Linked DNA regions of Loktanella sp. M215. The protein of the gene in region 3 interacts with the protein of the main gene of each other region in a pairwise test. Links are inferred from orthologs where the notes say so. Each region holds a gene or a part of one and is shown on either strand. Other genes may lie near its edges.

The links. The genes of interacting proteins can lie anywhere in the genome.
Region 1: the proteins of GLR48_RS10570 (region 3) and mtgA interact in binary tests that used the Escherichia coli proteins (3 or more experiments, as listed by UniProt). The link is inferred for Loktanella sp. M215 from one-to-one orthologs.
Region 2: the proteins of GLR48_RS10570 (region 3) and GLR48_RS18650 interact in binary tests that used the Escherichia coli proteins (3 or more experiments, as listed by UniProt). The link is inferred for Loktanella sp. M215 from one-to-one orthologs.

The regions. Positions count from the first base shown.
Region 1 is NZ_WMEA01000001.1:1,097,239-1,101,306, forward strand. The notes cover bases 1-2,744. They hold mtgA (monofunctional biosynthetic peptidoglycan transglycosylase), read left to right. Parts: upstream 1-884; coding sequence 885-1,604; downstream 1,605-2,744. Other genes in these bases: gltB (glutamate synthase large subunit), read left to right, coding at 1-781; fzlA (FtsZ-binding protein FzlA), read left to right, coding at 1,658-2,323; queG (tRNA epoxyqueuosine(34) reductase QueG), read left to right, coding at 2,405-2,744. Outside these bases: more of queG, read left to right, coding at 2,745-3,469; GLR48_RS05290 (PQQ-dependent sugar dehydrogenase), read left to right, coding at 3,442-4,068. UniProt on the Escherichia coli protein: Peptidoglycan polymerase that catalyzes glycan chain elongation from lipid-linked precursors. May play a role in peptidoglycan assembly during cell division in collaboration with other cell division proteins.
Region 2 is NZ_WMEA01000001.1:3,798,025-3,802,342, forward strand. What follows is about bases 1-2,994. They hold GLR48_RS18650 (transglycosylase domain-containing protein), read left to right. Parts: upstream 1-428; coding sequence 429-2,561; downstream 2,562-2,994. Other genes in these bases: GLR48_RS18645 (P-II family nitrogen regulator), read right to left, coding at 1-157; GLR48_RS18655 (hypothetical protein), read right to left, coding at 2,569-2,994. Outside these bases: more of GLR48_RS18655, read right to left, coding at 2,995-3,048; GLR48_RS18660 (type I secretion system permease/ATPase), read left to right, coding at 3,289-4,318. UniProt on the Escherichia coli protein: Cell wall formation. Synthesis of cross-linked peptidoglycan from the lipid intermediates.
Region 3 is NZ_WMEA01000001.1:2,155,595-2,158,593, forward strand. It holds GLR48_RS10570 (peptidoglycan D,D-transpeptidase FtsI family protein), read left to right. Parts: upstream 1-607; coding sequence 608-2,392; downstream 2,393-2,999. Other genes in the region: rsmH (16S rRNA (cytosine(1402)-N(4))-methyltransferase RsmH), read left to right, coding at 1-252; ftsL (cell division protein FtsL), read left to right, coding at 252-611; GLR48_RS10575 (UDP-N-acetylmuramoyl-L-alanyl-D-glutamate--2,6-diaminopimelate ligase), read left to right, coding at 2,411-2,999. UniProt on the Escherichia coli protein: Essential cell division protein that catalyzes cross-linking of the peptidoglycan cell wall at the division septum. Required for localization of FtsN.

The DNA of each region.
Region 1 (4,068 bases), 1.1 Mb from region 3 along the record:
CCTGAAGGACGGCGAGAAGATGCAGCTGGAATACGCGGTGCAGAACACGCTGCGCACCATCGGCACGCGAACGTCGAGCCACATTGTCAGCCGGTTCGGGATGAACAACGACCTGCAGGACGACCATCTGACGGTCAAGCTGCGCGGGTCGGCCGGTCAGTCGCTGGGCGCGTTCCTCGTCCACGGGCTGAAACTGGAAGTCTCTGGCGATGCCAACGACTATGTCGGCAAGGGTCTGTCGGGCGGGACGATCGTCGTGCGTCCGCAGATGCAAAGCCCGCTGGTGGCCTCTGAAAACACGATCATCGGCAACACGGTGCTTTACGGTGCGACAAAGGGGTTCCTCTTTGCCTCGGGTCGCGCTGGCGAACGCTTTGGCGTGCGCAACTCTGGCGCGCATGTGGTGATCGAAGGCTGCGGCACCAACGGCTGCGAATACATGACCGGCGGTGTGGCGGTCATCCTTGGCAGCATCGGTGCGAACTTTGGCGCGGGCATGACCGGGGGCATGGCGTACCTTTATGATCCGGATGGCACTGCGGCAGAGTTGATCAACATGGAAACGCTGGTGACCTGTCCGGTCACGGTGCCGCATTGGGAAAACCAGTTGATGACGCTGATCGAGCGTCATGCCACGGAAACCGCAAGTCGCAAGGCGCAGGACATCCTGCAGCATTGGGAAACCGAGCGGCAGAATTTCATCCAGGTCTGCCCGAAGGAGATGCTGATCCACCTCAAGGCGCCGCTGAGCATCGAGGATCAGGCCATCCCGGCGGAATGATAGTGGCACGATGACCATGTGACACCCCGCAGCGCCCGTCGCTGCGGGGTGTTTTCGTTCCGGCAATCTTGACCATGGGTCGTGTGGCGTGACTTATGGGGCCATGGCGAAAACCCGCAAATCCGCAAAGTCCGACACACCCGCGCCGCGCCTGACCGGCCGGTTGATCCGGCGCAGGCTGCGGCAGGCGGTGCTGGGCGTGATCGGGCTCGTGGTGCTGGTGACACTGCTTTACAAACTCGTGAACCCGCCGACGACGCCCTACATGCTGACCGAGGGCCACAGGCTGGGGGGCGTCACGCAGGACTGGGTGGCGATGGACGATATCGCACCGGTCATGGCGCGATCCGTCGTCGCGGCCGAGGATGCGAATTTCTGCCTGCATTGGGGGCTTGATATCGGCGCGATCCGGGCGGCGCTGGCAGCGGGCGGCGATCGCGGGGCATCGACCATCTCTCAGCAGGTGGTCAAGAATGTCTACCTCTGGCAGGGGCGAAACTGGGTCCGCAAGGCACTGGAAGCAGTCTGGACGCCGCTGACCGAATTCTTGTGGAGCAAGCGGCGTATCCTGGAACTTTACATGAATGTCGCTGAATTCGATACCGGCGTCTTTGGCGTGCAGGCGGCGGCGCAGCATTATTTCGGCGTCGATGCCCGGAGCCTGAGCGGCGTGCAAGCCGCTCGGCTTGCGATGGTGCTGCCGGATCCCAAGGGGCGCGACGCTGCCAATCCGACCGCGTGGCAGCGCCGGCGGGCGGCGGGCATCATGGACGGGGCTGCCACGATCGCCGTTGACGGGCGTGCGTCCTGTTTCCAGAGTTGAATGCAGGCCCAAGGTGCGGCATTGAGGACGCAATCCTGAATTGCGAGAGTGTCATGAACCGCCTCTATCATTTTCCGCTGTCCCCATTTTCGCGCAAGGTCAGGCTGAGCCTTGCGGAAAAGCGCATCGAGGTGGAACTGGTCGAAGAGCGCTATTGGGAGCAGGACAGCGATTTCCTGCACCGCAACCCGGCGGGCAAGGTGCCTGTGCTGCGGCTTGGCAACCGCATGCTGAGCGAGAGCGCCGCGATCTGCGAATATCTGGAAGACACGCACCCCAATCCGCCGCTGATGCCGCGGGACGCCGATGCGCGCTACGAGGTGCGGCGTCTGGTCGGCTGGTTCGACGACAAGTTCTATCGCGACTGCACCGAAAAGCTGCTGGGCGAGCGGGTGTTTCGCAAGGTCAAGGGCACGGGCTATCCCGACAGCACCAACGTCAAGGCGGGCAGCCGCGCCATGCGGTTTCACCTCGACTACATGACGAAGATACTGGAGCATCGCCGCTGGCTGGCCGGGAACGAGATGACGCTGGCGGATTTCGCGGCGGCGGCTCAGTTGTCCTGCCTCGACTATATCTCTGACGTGGACTGGAACCGGTCGGAGATCGTCAAGGACTGGTATGCGAAGATCAAGTCGCGTCCGGCGTTCCGGTCTTTGCTGGCCGATCAGGTGCCGGGATTCCTGCCGCCGTCGCATTATGCCAACCTTGATTTCTGATCGGGGGTGGGGCGGGCCCGCCCGCCCACCCCTTTTCGGGGCGCTGCCCCGGACCCCGAAGTGTTTGAAACCGGAAGACCGATGGGACTGAAGGAGGACCTGTCCGCCTTTGCCATCGAGTCCGGTTTTGCCAAGGTCGGAATCTGTCGCCCCGACGCGGTGCCGGAGACTGCGGCTCGGCTGGCGGCCTTTGTGGATGCCGGGCGTCACGGGCAAATGGGGTGGATGGCAGAGCGGATGGCCTGGCGCGGCGATCCGACAGCGCTCTGGCCGCAAGCGCGGTCGGTCATCATGCTGGCAGAGAATTACGCGCCGGATGTCGATCCGCTTGCGGTCTTGGCCGAGCGGGATCGGGCGGCGATTTCCGTCTATGCGCAGGGGCGCGATTATCACGATGTGGTCAAGAAGCGGCTGAAGGTCGTCGGCCGCTGGCTGATCGACCGGGTGCCGGGGGCCGAGATCAAGGTCTTTGTCGACACGGCGCCCGTGATGGAAAAGCCGCTGGCACAGGCGGCGGGGCTGGGCTGGCAGGGCAAGCACACCAACCTGTTGGGGCGCGATCTGGGGAACTGGATCTTTCTGGGCGCGATCTTTACCACCGTCGCATTGGAACCGGACGCGGCAGAGGTCAGCCACTGCGGATCCTGCACGGCCTGCCTCGACATTTGTCCGACACAGGCTTTTCCGGCGCCTTATCAATTGGATGCGCGGCGCTGCATCTCTTACCTGACCATTGAACATCGTGGTCCGGTGGACCCGGCGTTGCGTCCCCTGATGGGCAATCGCATCTATGGCTGCGACGATTGTCTTGCGGTCTGTCCCTGGAACAAATTCGCGGTGGCGGGGCGGGACGCACGGCTGGCGGCGCGGGACGATCTGCGCGCGCCGCCGCTGGCGGAGTTGGCGGCGCTCGACGATGCCGCCTTCCGCGCGCGCTTTTCCGGCAGTCCGATCAAGCGGATCGGGCGGGACCAGTTCATCCGCAACGTGTGTTATGCGATCGGCAACAGCGGGAACCCTGCGCTGGCGGGGGTGTTGAAACCCCTGATGACAGACGCCGACCCCACCGTGGCCGACGCCGCAGTCTGGGCTTTGGCGCGCCTTGAAAAGGATGACCCATGCGCACCGCTGCTTTCCTCGCCCTGATCCCGACACTGTCCTGCGCGCAGGTCGATCAAGGCGAACGCAACGCCGAATTCACGCCCGCCTTTGAAAACCAGACCCGTGCACCGGCTTTGCCGGACACATTTGTAACCGTCACCACGTTTGCAGACGGGCTGGCGAACCCCTGGGGCATTGCCGCACTGCCGGACGGATCGTTTCTGGTGACGGAACGGTCCGGCAGCCTGCGGCGCATCGCCAGCGACGGGACTTTATCCGACCCGATGAGCGGCGTGCCGCAGGTGGGTGCGCAGCAGCAGGGCGGCTTGCTTGACGTGGCAATCGCCCCCGACTTCTCGGACACCGGCGTCCTCTATCTGACCTACGCCAAGGGGGTCGATGGCGGCACCGTGACCGCCGCCGCGCGCGCCGTGTTGCAGGGCGATAGGCTGACGCAGGTGCGCGACATCTTCGTGCAGGATCCCCCCGCCGACACCTATGCCCACTATGGCAGCCGTGTCGTGCCGACCCCGGACGGCAAGGTCTTCATCACGACCGGAGAGCACTTTACCGAACGGAACCGCCAGTTGGCGCAGGACGTCACAACGACGTACGGCAAGACCATTCGCCTGAACGCGGATGGC
Region 2 (4,318 bases), 1.6 Mb from region 3 along the record:
CGGCATATTCGGCACCGCGGTAGATTTCCGTATGACCCGACTGAGAGCCAAATCCCTTGATTTCGGACACCATCATGCCGCGCACGCCGACCGAGGTCAGCGCCTCGCGGACCTCCTCCAGCTTGAACGGCTTGATCGTTGCAATAATCAGTTTCACGTCTGCTTCCCTTGTTCACGGCACCCTGTCGCAGGTCCCGATGCTACGGATGCCTGACAAAAGGACGGCTGCAGCGCGGTCGCACAAGAAAAGCTGCCCCGTCACGCCCCCGTGAATCCGGCTAAGTTGCACAATTTTTGCACAAACAACGTCATGTGATTAAATTTTAGACTTCACGAAAAACCGAACGGCACAGCTTCAAGATCGCGGGACAAGCGGGCGCCCATTGGGTATGATCCGGAAAACACAAGAACGACGGACCGGGCAGCGCATGGCGAAGAACAGCAAGACAGGCAAACCTCTGGTGGCGGACCGCCGCTACACCGAGACAGCCGAGACGCCGAAAAAAGCCGCCCCCAAGCGGCAGCCGCGCAAGCGGGCTGCGCGCAAACGCGGGCTTATCGGCTGGATTCTGCTGCCATTCACATGGGCACTTGGCCTGGCGCTGCGCGTGACGTGGAAACTGGGTCTGGCGGTCGCCGTGCTGATCGCCGCGGGTGTGCTTTATTTCGCGGCCCAGATGCCCCCGATCGCGCAACTTGTCGACGGCCGCACGCGCGGGTCCGTGACGCTGCTGGACCGCAACGGCGATGTCTTCGCCTGGCGCGGCGACCAGTTCGGCGGCATGGTGACATCCGAAGGCGTGTCGAAATACCTGCACGACGCCGTTGTCGCGACCGAAGACAAGCGCTTTTACAGCCACTTCGGCATCAGCCCGCGCGGCGTGGCCAGCGCCGTCAAGATCAACCTCAGCGAAGGGCGCGGGCCGCTGTCCGGCAACGGCGGGTCCACGATCACCCAGCAAACGGCGAAGCTGCTTTGCCTCGGCGTGCCTTATGACGCCGCCACATGGAAGACCGAACGCGCCTACGAGGACGACTGCCGCCGCACGACCCTGTGGCGCAAGATCAAGGAAGCCATCTTCTCGATGGGGATGGAGGTCGCCTATACCAAGGACCAGATACTGACGATCTACCTGAACCGCGCCTATCTGGGCGCCGGCAGCCGCGGGTTCGAGGCCGCAGCACAACGCTATTTCGGCAAATCAGCGGCAGACGTCGACCCGGCCGAGGCCGCGATGCTGGCCGGCCTGCTGAAGGCGCCGTCCAGCTATGCGCCCACATCCAGCATGCAGCGGGCGGTGGACCGGGCCAATGTCGTGATCGGCCTGATGCAGGACCAGGGCTATATCACGGCCGAACAGGCGGACGATGCCCGCACCCATCCCGCGCAGCTCAGCCAGGCGGCACAGGCACGGGCGGGCGGGTATTTCGCGGACTGGGTCATGGAACAGGGCCCCGACTTCTTTACGCAAGACACGACAGAGGATGTGATCATCCAGACCACCCTCGATCAGCGCATCCAGACCGCGACGGAAACCGCCCTGCTGTCGATCTTCGATACCAAGCTGAAGCCGTCGTCCAAGGCGCAGGCCGCCGTCATCGTGATGAGCGCCGATGGCGCCGTGCGCGGCATGGTGGGCGGGCGCGACGTGCGCGCCTCGGGGGCGTTCAACCGCGCCACGCAAGCCCGCCGGCAGCCGGGATCGGCCTTCAAGCCGTTCATCTATGCCACGGCGCTGGATCTTGGGTTCAGCCCCAACGACATGATCGACGACCAGCCGCTGACGATCAACGTCCCCGGCTCCGGCCCTTGGCGGCCTGACAACTATGACCACAAATTCAAGGGTCCGATCACCCTGACAGAGGCGCTGTACGAATCGCGCAACATCCCCGCCATCGTCCTGTCAGAGGAGGTCGGCCGGGAGCTGGTCCGCACCGTCGCCCAGAAATTCGGCATCGCCAGCGATCTGGCGGCCGGTCCGGCCCTGGCCCTCGGCGTGTCGGAAAGCACCCTGATCGAGATGACGGGCGCCTACGCGGGCATCCTGAACGGCGGCTCTGCGGTCGAACCTTACGGTCTAATCGACCTGCGGCTCAAAGGCGACGATTCGCCCCTGATGGACAACATGGGCACCGGCCTGCAGGAACGCGTGATCCAGCAAAAGGCGGCGCGGGAACTCACCTACATGATGAGCCAGGTCGTGTCTCGCGGTACCGGCACACGGGCGCAGATTCCCGGCTGGGAACTGGCGGGCAAGTCGGGGACCACGAACTCTTCTCGGGATGCCTGGTTCATCGGGTTCAACGCCGATTATGTCGTGGGTGTCTGGATGGGCTACGACGACAACAGCCCGATGACCGGTGTGACCGGGGGCGGATTGCCAGCGGAAATCTGGCAGGCTACGATGTCACGCGTCGTGGCGGGCGAGGTGCCAAAGCCCCTGCCGATGGACCAACCCGGCCCCAGCAGCCGCGGTGGCATGCTGGCCGACAGCGGGATCGAGGCGGATGGCCAGATCCTGGATGTGCTGAACAACATCCTCAACGGTCTGGGCAACTGACGCGGAATCAGTCGGCGGCAGCGGGTTCCGCCGAGGCCGGTGACGGGGCGGCTGCGGGCGCCACGTCAGCGATATCAGGCAAGCCGTCCTCCGCCACCGCATCCGCCACTGGCCCGGGGGCAGCGGGCGCACCCGGCTCCGGGCAGCGATCGTAGACGAAGGCATAGCCGTCCCAGACCATGATGATCCCGTCGCCCTGGGCCTTGTTCATCAGCATCGCGCGCTCGCTGAAGCTCTGGTCATCGCCGCTGCACTGCATGGTGTACAGCAGCGCATCCATGTCCAGGACATTGACCGGGTTGGTCATCCGGCAACTGACCTCGACCCCGTAAAAGATCCCTTCCGCAATCTTGACCGATCCGCCGTCGATCCCGACGAGGGCGCATTCGGAATTGGCCGCCTGCTTGTAGGTCCCGTCATAGGGGCCGGCCTGCGCTGACGTGGCCAGCAGGGCCAGCGTCAGGGCCAGATGAAATCCTGCGGTCATGCTCCGTGGCCTCCCTGCCATTCACACCCCGGTGATGCTACAACCCGAATGTGGCGCTGTCACGGCGGTTGCCGTAAGGCCTTTCGCAACGAATTTGCCTCAAAACGGTCTTTGCGACGACACGCTGTCGCCGCGGGCTACCAAAAGGGTGTAACACGGGCCGGGTGGCTGGATAGCGCGGACCGAATCCTTGCACGCGCAGGACCGGCCGCACGATCCGCAATATGGGGAAAGACGGCGATGCGCAGTAGCGATCAGGCGGTAAAGCGGGGAGCGGCAGAGCTTGCGGCAGTGCGGCGCGAGGGGCGGGCGCTGTATTGGGCGGTCGCGGTGTTCAGCTTTTTCGTGAACCTGCTGATGCTGACCGGGCCGCTTTACATGCTCAACGTCTATGACCGGGTGCTGGGGTCGCGCAGTCTGGAAACACTGATCGCGCTCAGCGTGCTGGTGGCGTTCCTTTACGGCATGATGGGTATCCTCGACTACGTCCGGGGTCGCGTCATGGGGCGCCTCGGCGCGCGGTTTCAGGCGCGTCTTGACCGGCGCGTCTTTGCCGCGACCCTGCACGCCCAGACCCTGAACCGTGTCCCGCAAGAAGCCCGCACGGGCCTGCGCGACCTTGAGGCCGTGCAGCGCCTGATCACATCGCCCGCGCTAATGGCGGTCTTCGATCTGCCCTTCATCCCGCTGTTTTTTGCGGGCATTTTCGTCTTTCACATGGATCTAGGTCTGCTGGCGCTGGTCGGCGGCGCGGTCCTGATCGTAGTCGCCTTGGCCAACCAGATCACCACCCGAAAACCGCTTGAGGCCGCGAATGCCGCCTCTTTCCAATCCGAAGCACTGGGGGCGCAGATACGCGGCGAAAGCGAGATGGTCCATGCGCTTGGCATGCGCACCGCGGCCTTCGACCGCTGGCAAATCGCGCGTGGCGCTTCTCTGGATGCGACCATCGGTGCCTCGGATTCCGCAGGCACCTTCACCGCGATGACCCGCACCTTTCGCCTGTTCCTGCAGTCGGCCATGCTGGGCCTCGGCGCGCTGCTGGTGCTGCGCGGCGAGATGACGGCGGGCGCGATGATCGCAGGCTCGATCCTGATGGGCCGGGCGCTGGCCCCGATCGAGATGATCGTGGGCCAGTGGGCCGTGTTCCAGAAAGGCCGTGAAGGCTGGCAGCGCCTGTCCGTCCTGCTGGGCTCTGTCCCGGAGGAAGAGGTGCGCACCGCCCTGCCCGCCCCCCGCGCGATCCTGAGCGCCGAAAGCGTGACCGTCG
Region 3 (2,999 bases):
GCCAAGCGATTCATCCAGACGCGCAGCGCCACGACGCCCAATGCGAATCGCTATGCGCCAGTGCTCGAATCGATCACTCCGGCCTTTACACAGCGGACTCGCAAGGCGATTGTGGCGTCAAAAGAAGAAGTAGCAGTCAATCCACGTTCCAGATCCGCGAAGCTGCGCGTGGCGATCCGCACGGATGCGCCCGCCCAGCCGATGGACCGCAAGGACATGGGGATGCCGATGATGAGGGGCGACGGCGCATGATGCGGGCGGTGATGTACGTTGTGGCGGCGTTGACCGTCATGGGGCTGGCCTTCTGGGCCTATCAGGAAAACTATCGCACGCAGCAGTCGATCAGTCAGGTCCGGCATCTGCACGCGCAGATCGGTGACGCCCATGAACGGCTGGGCATGTTGCGGGCGGAATGGGCCTACCTCAACCGGCCCGACCGGCTGATCGATCTGGCCGAGATCAACTTTGACCGGCTTGGCCTGTTGCCGCTGTCGCCGGAAGCCTTCGGTGACGTCGAGGCCATCGTCTATCCGCTGCCGGACATCCTGCCGATCACGAACCCCGTCGACATCAACTCGATCCCGCCGTCCGGCGAGGAGGACCCCCTATGATCCGCACGCCCCTGCGCCCGCTGGCCCGCATCCTCAAGGCGCGCGAAAAGGGCGAGGACCCGAGCGCCATCGCCGCCGAGAACCTGCGTCTGCGTCACGAGGCCATCGCCGACAAGTCGCGGGCGCGCGCCGAAGGCCGGCTGCTGGTGCTGGGGGCATTCTTTGCCGTGGCCTTCGTCGCAATCGGGCTGCGAATGGGGACGATCGCCAATTCGATGCCCGAAGAGCCGCGCACCGCAGCCACCGGCAACCCGATCATCGGCCAGCGGGCGGATATCGTGGACCGGAACGGGCGTATTCTGGCGACCAATCTGGAAACGCACAGCCTTTACGCCCAGCCGCAGCACATGATCGACCCGATTCGTGCCGCCAAGGAGTTGAAGGCGATCTTTCCGGAACTGAACGAAGAGCGGATGATCAAGGATTTCACCGGCAAGCGGAAATTCGTCTGGATCCGCAGGCAGTTGAGCCCGGAGCAGATGCAGCTGGTGCATGACATCGGCAGCCCCGGCCTGCTGTTCGGCCCGCGCGAGATGCGGCTGTATCCCAACGGTCCCATCGCGTCGCACGTGCTGGGCGGGGCAAGCTATGGTCGCGAGGATGTGGCGAGCGCCGAGGTGATCGGCGTGGCTGGCATCGAGCGTCGTTTCGACAGCCTGCTGCGCGATCCTGCCAACGAGGGCAAGCCGCTGGAACTGTCGCTTGATCTCACCGTGCAGGCGGCGACCGAAGAGGTGCTGGACGGCGGCATGAAGCTGATGAACGCCAAGGGTGCCGCGGCGGTCCTGATGGACGTGCATACGGGTGAGATCATCGCACTGGCCTCGCTGCCGGATTTCGACCCGAACAACCGCCCACAAGTGCTGCTGAAGGGCGACCAGTCCGACAGCCCGCTGTTCAACCGCGCGGTGCAGGGCGTTTACGAGCTGGGATCGACCTTCAAGATTTTTGCCGTGGCGCAGGCGATGGAACTCGGGCTGGTGAACCCGCAGACCATCATCGACACCAAGGGGCCGCTGACCTGGGGCCGGTTTCGCATCCGCGACAGCCACAGCATGCCGGCGACCCTGACGGTCGAGGACGTGATCGCTGAATCCTCGAACGTCGGCACCGGCCGGATCGCGATGCTGGTCGGCGGCGACCGGCAGAGCAAGTTTCTGGCCAGCCTTGGCCTGACGGAACCGACGCAGGTCGAACTGTCCGAGGCGCCCTCTGGTCAGCCGCTGGTGCCCAAGAACTGGTCCGAAATCTCGACCATGACGATTTCCTTTGGGCACGGTATTTCGGATTCACCACTGCATCTGGCGTCGGCCTATGCGTCGCTGCTGAATGGCGGGACGCGGGTGCTGCCGACCCTGCTGAAGACGAATGTCGTGCAGCACGGTGCGCGGGTGGTCAGCGAAGATACCAGCGCCAAGGCGCGCCACATGCTGCGCCGGGTCGTGGAAGAAGGCACGGCGTCAATGGGGGATGTGCCGGGTTACGAGGTGGGCGGCAAGACCGGCACCGCCGACAAGCCCCGCACCGACGGGCGCGGCTATTACGATGACAAGGTCATCGCGACCTTCGCCTCGATCTTTCCGGCCGATGATCCGAAGTATGTGCTGATCGTCACGCTGGACGAACCGAGCGAGAATTCCGGTGAAAAACCCCGTCGCACGGCGGGCTGGACGGCGGTGCCGGTGGCGGCGGAAATGATCCGCCGGGTGGCGCCGCTGCTGGGCCTGCGACCGCAGCTTGAATCCACCGACGTGGCAAGTGTAACACTCACCTCTAACTGAACGGGTGAGGGCCACGACATGGCACAGACCAAGACGCTGGCGCAACTGGGGCTGACCGCACAGGGCGGACGGCGGGCCGATATTACCGGTGTGACGACCGACAGCCGTGCGGTGCGGCGCGGGCAGCTGTTCGCGGCGCTGCCCGGCACCCGCGTCCACGGTGCGGCCTTCATCGGCATGGCGCTGGAAAAGGGCGCTGGTGCTGTCCTGACCGATGCTGTCGGTGCACAACTGGCCGCCGCGGCGCTGGCCGGATCCGACGCGGCGCTGATCGTTGCCGAAGACCCGCGGGCCGCGCTGGCGCAGACCGCGTCGCTGTGGTTCGGCGCGCACCCCGAGGTCATGGTCGCGGTGACGGGGACGAACGGCAAGACCTCTGTGTCCACTTTCACCCGCCAGATCTGGGAGACGCTGGGCTATATCGGCATCAACCTTGGCACGACGGGTGTCGAAGGCGCGTGGTCGGCACCTTTGGGCCATACGACGCCCGATCCCGTCACCCTGCACCGGGTGCTGGCCGAGGCGGAGGCTGCGGGTGTCACCCATGCGGCGATGGAGGCGTCCAGCCACGGGCTGGATCAGCGGCGGCTGGACGGCGTGATGCTGC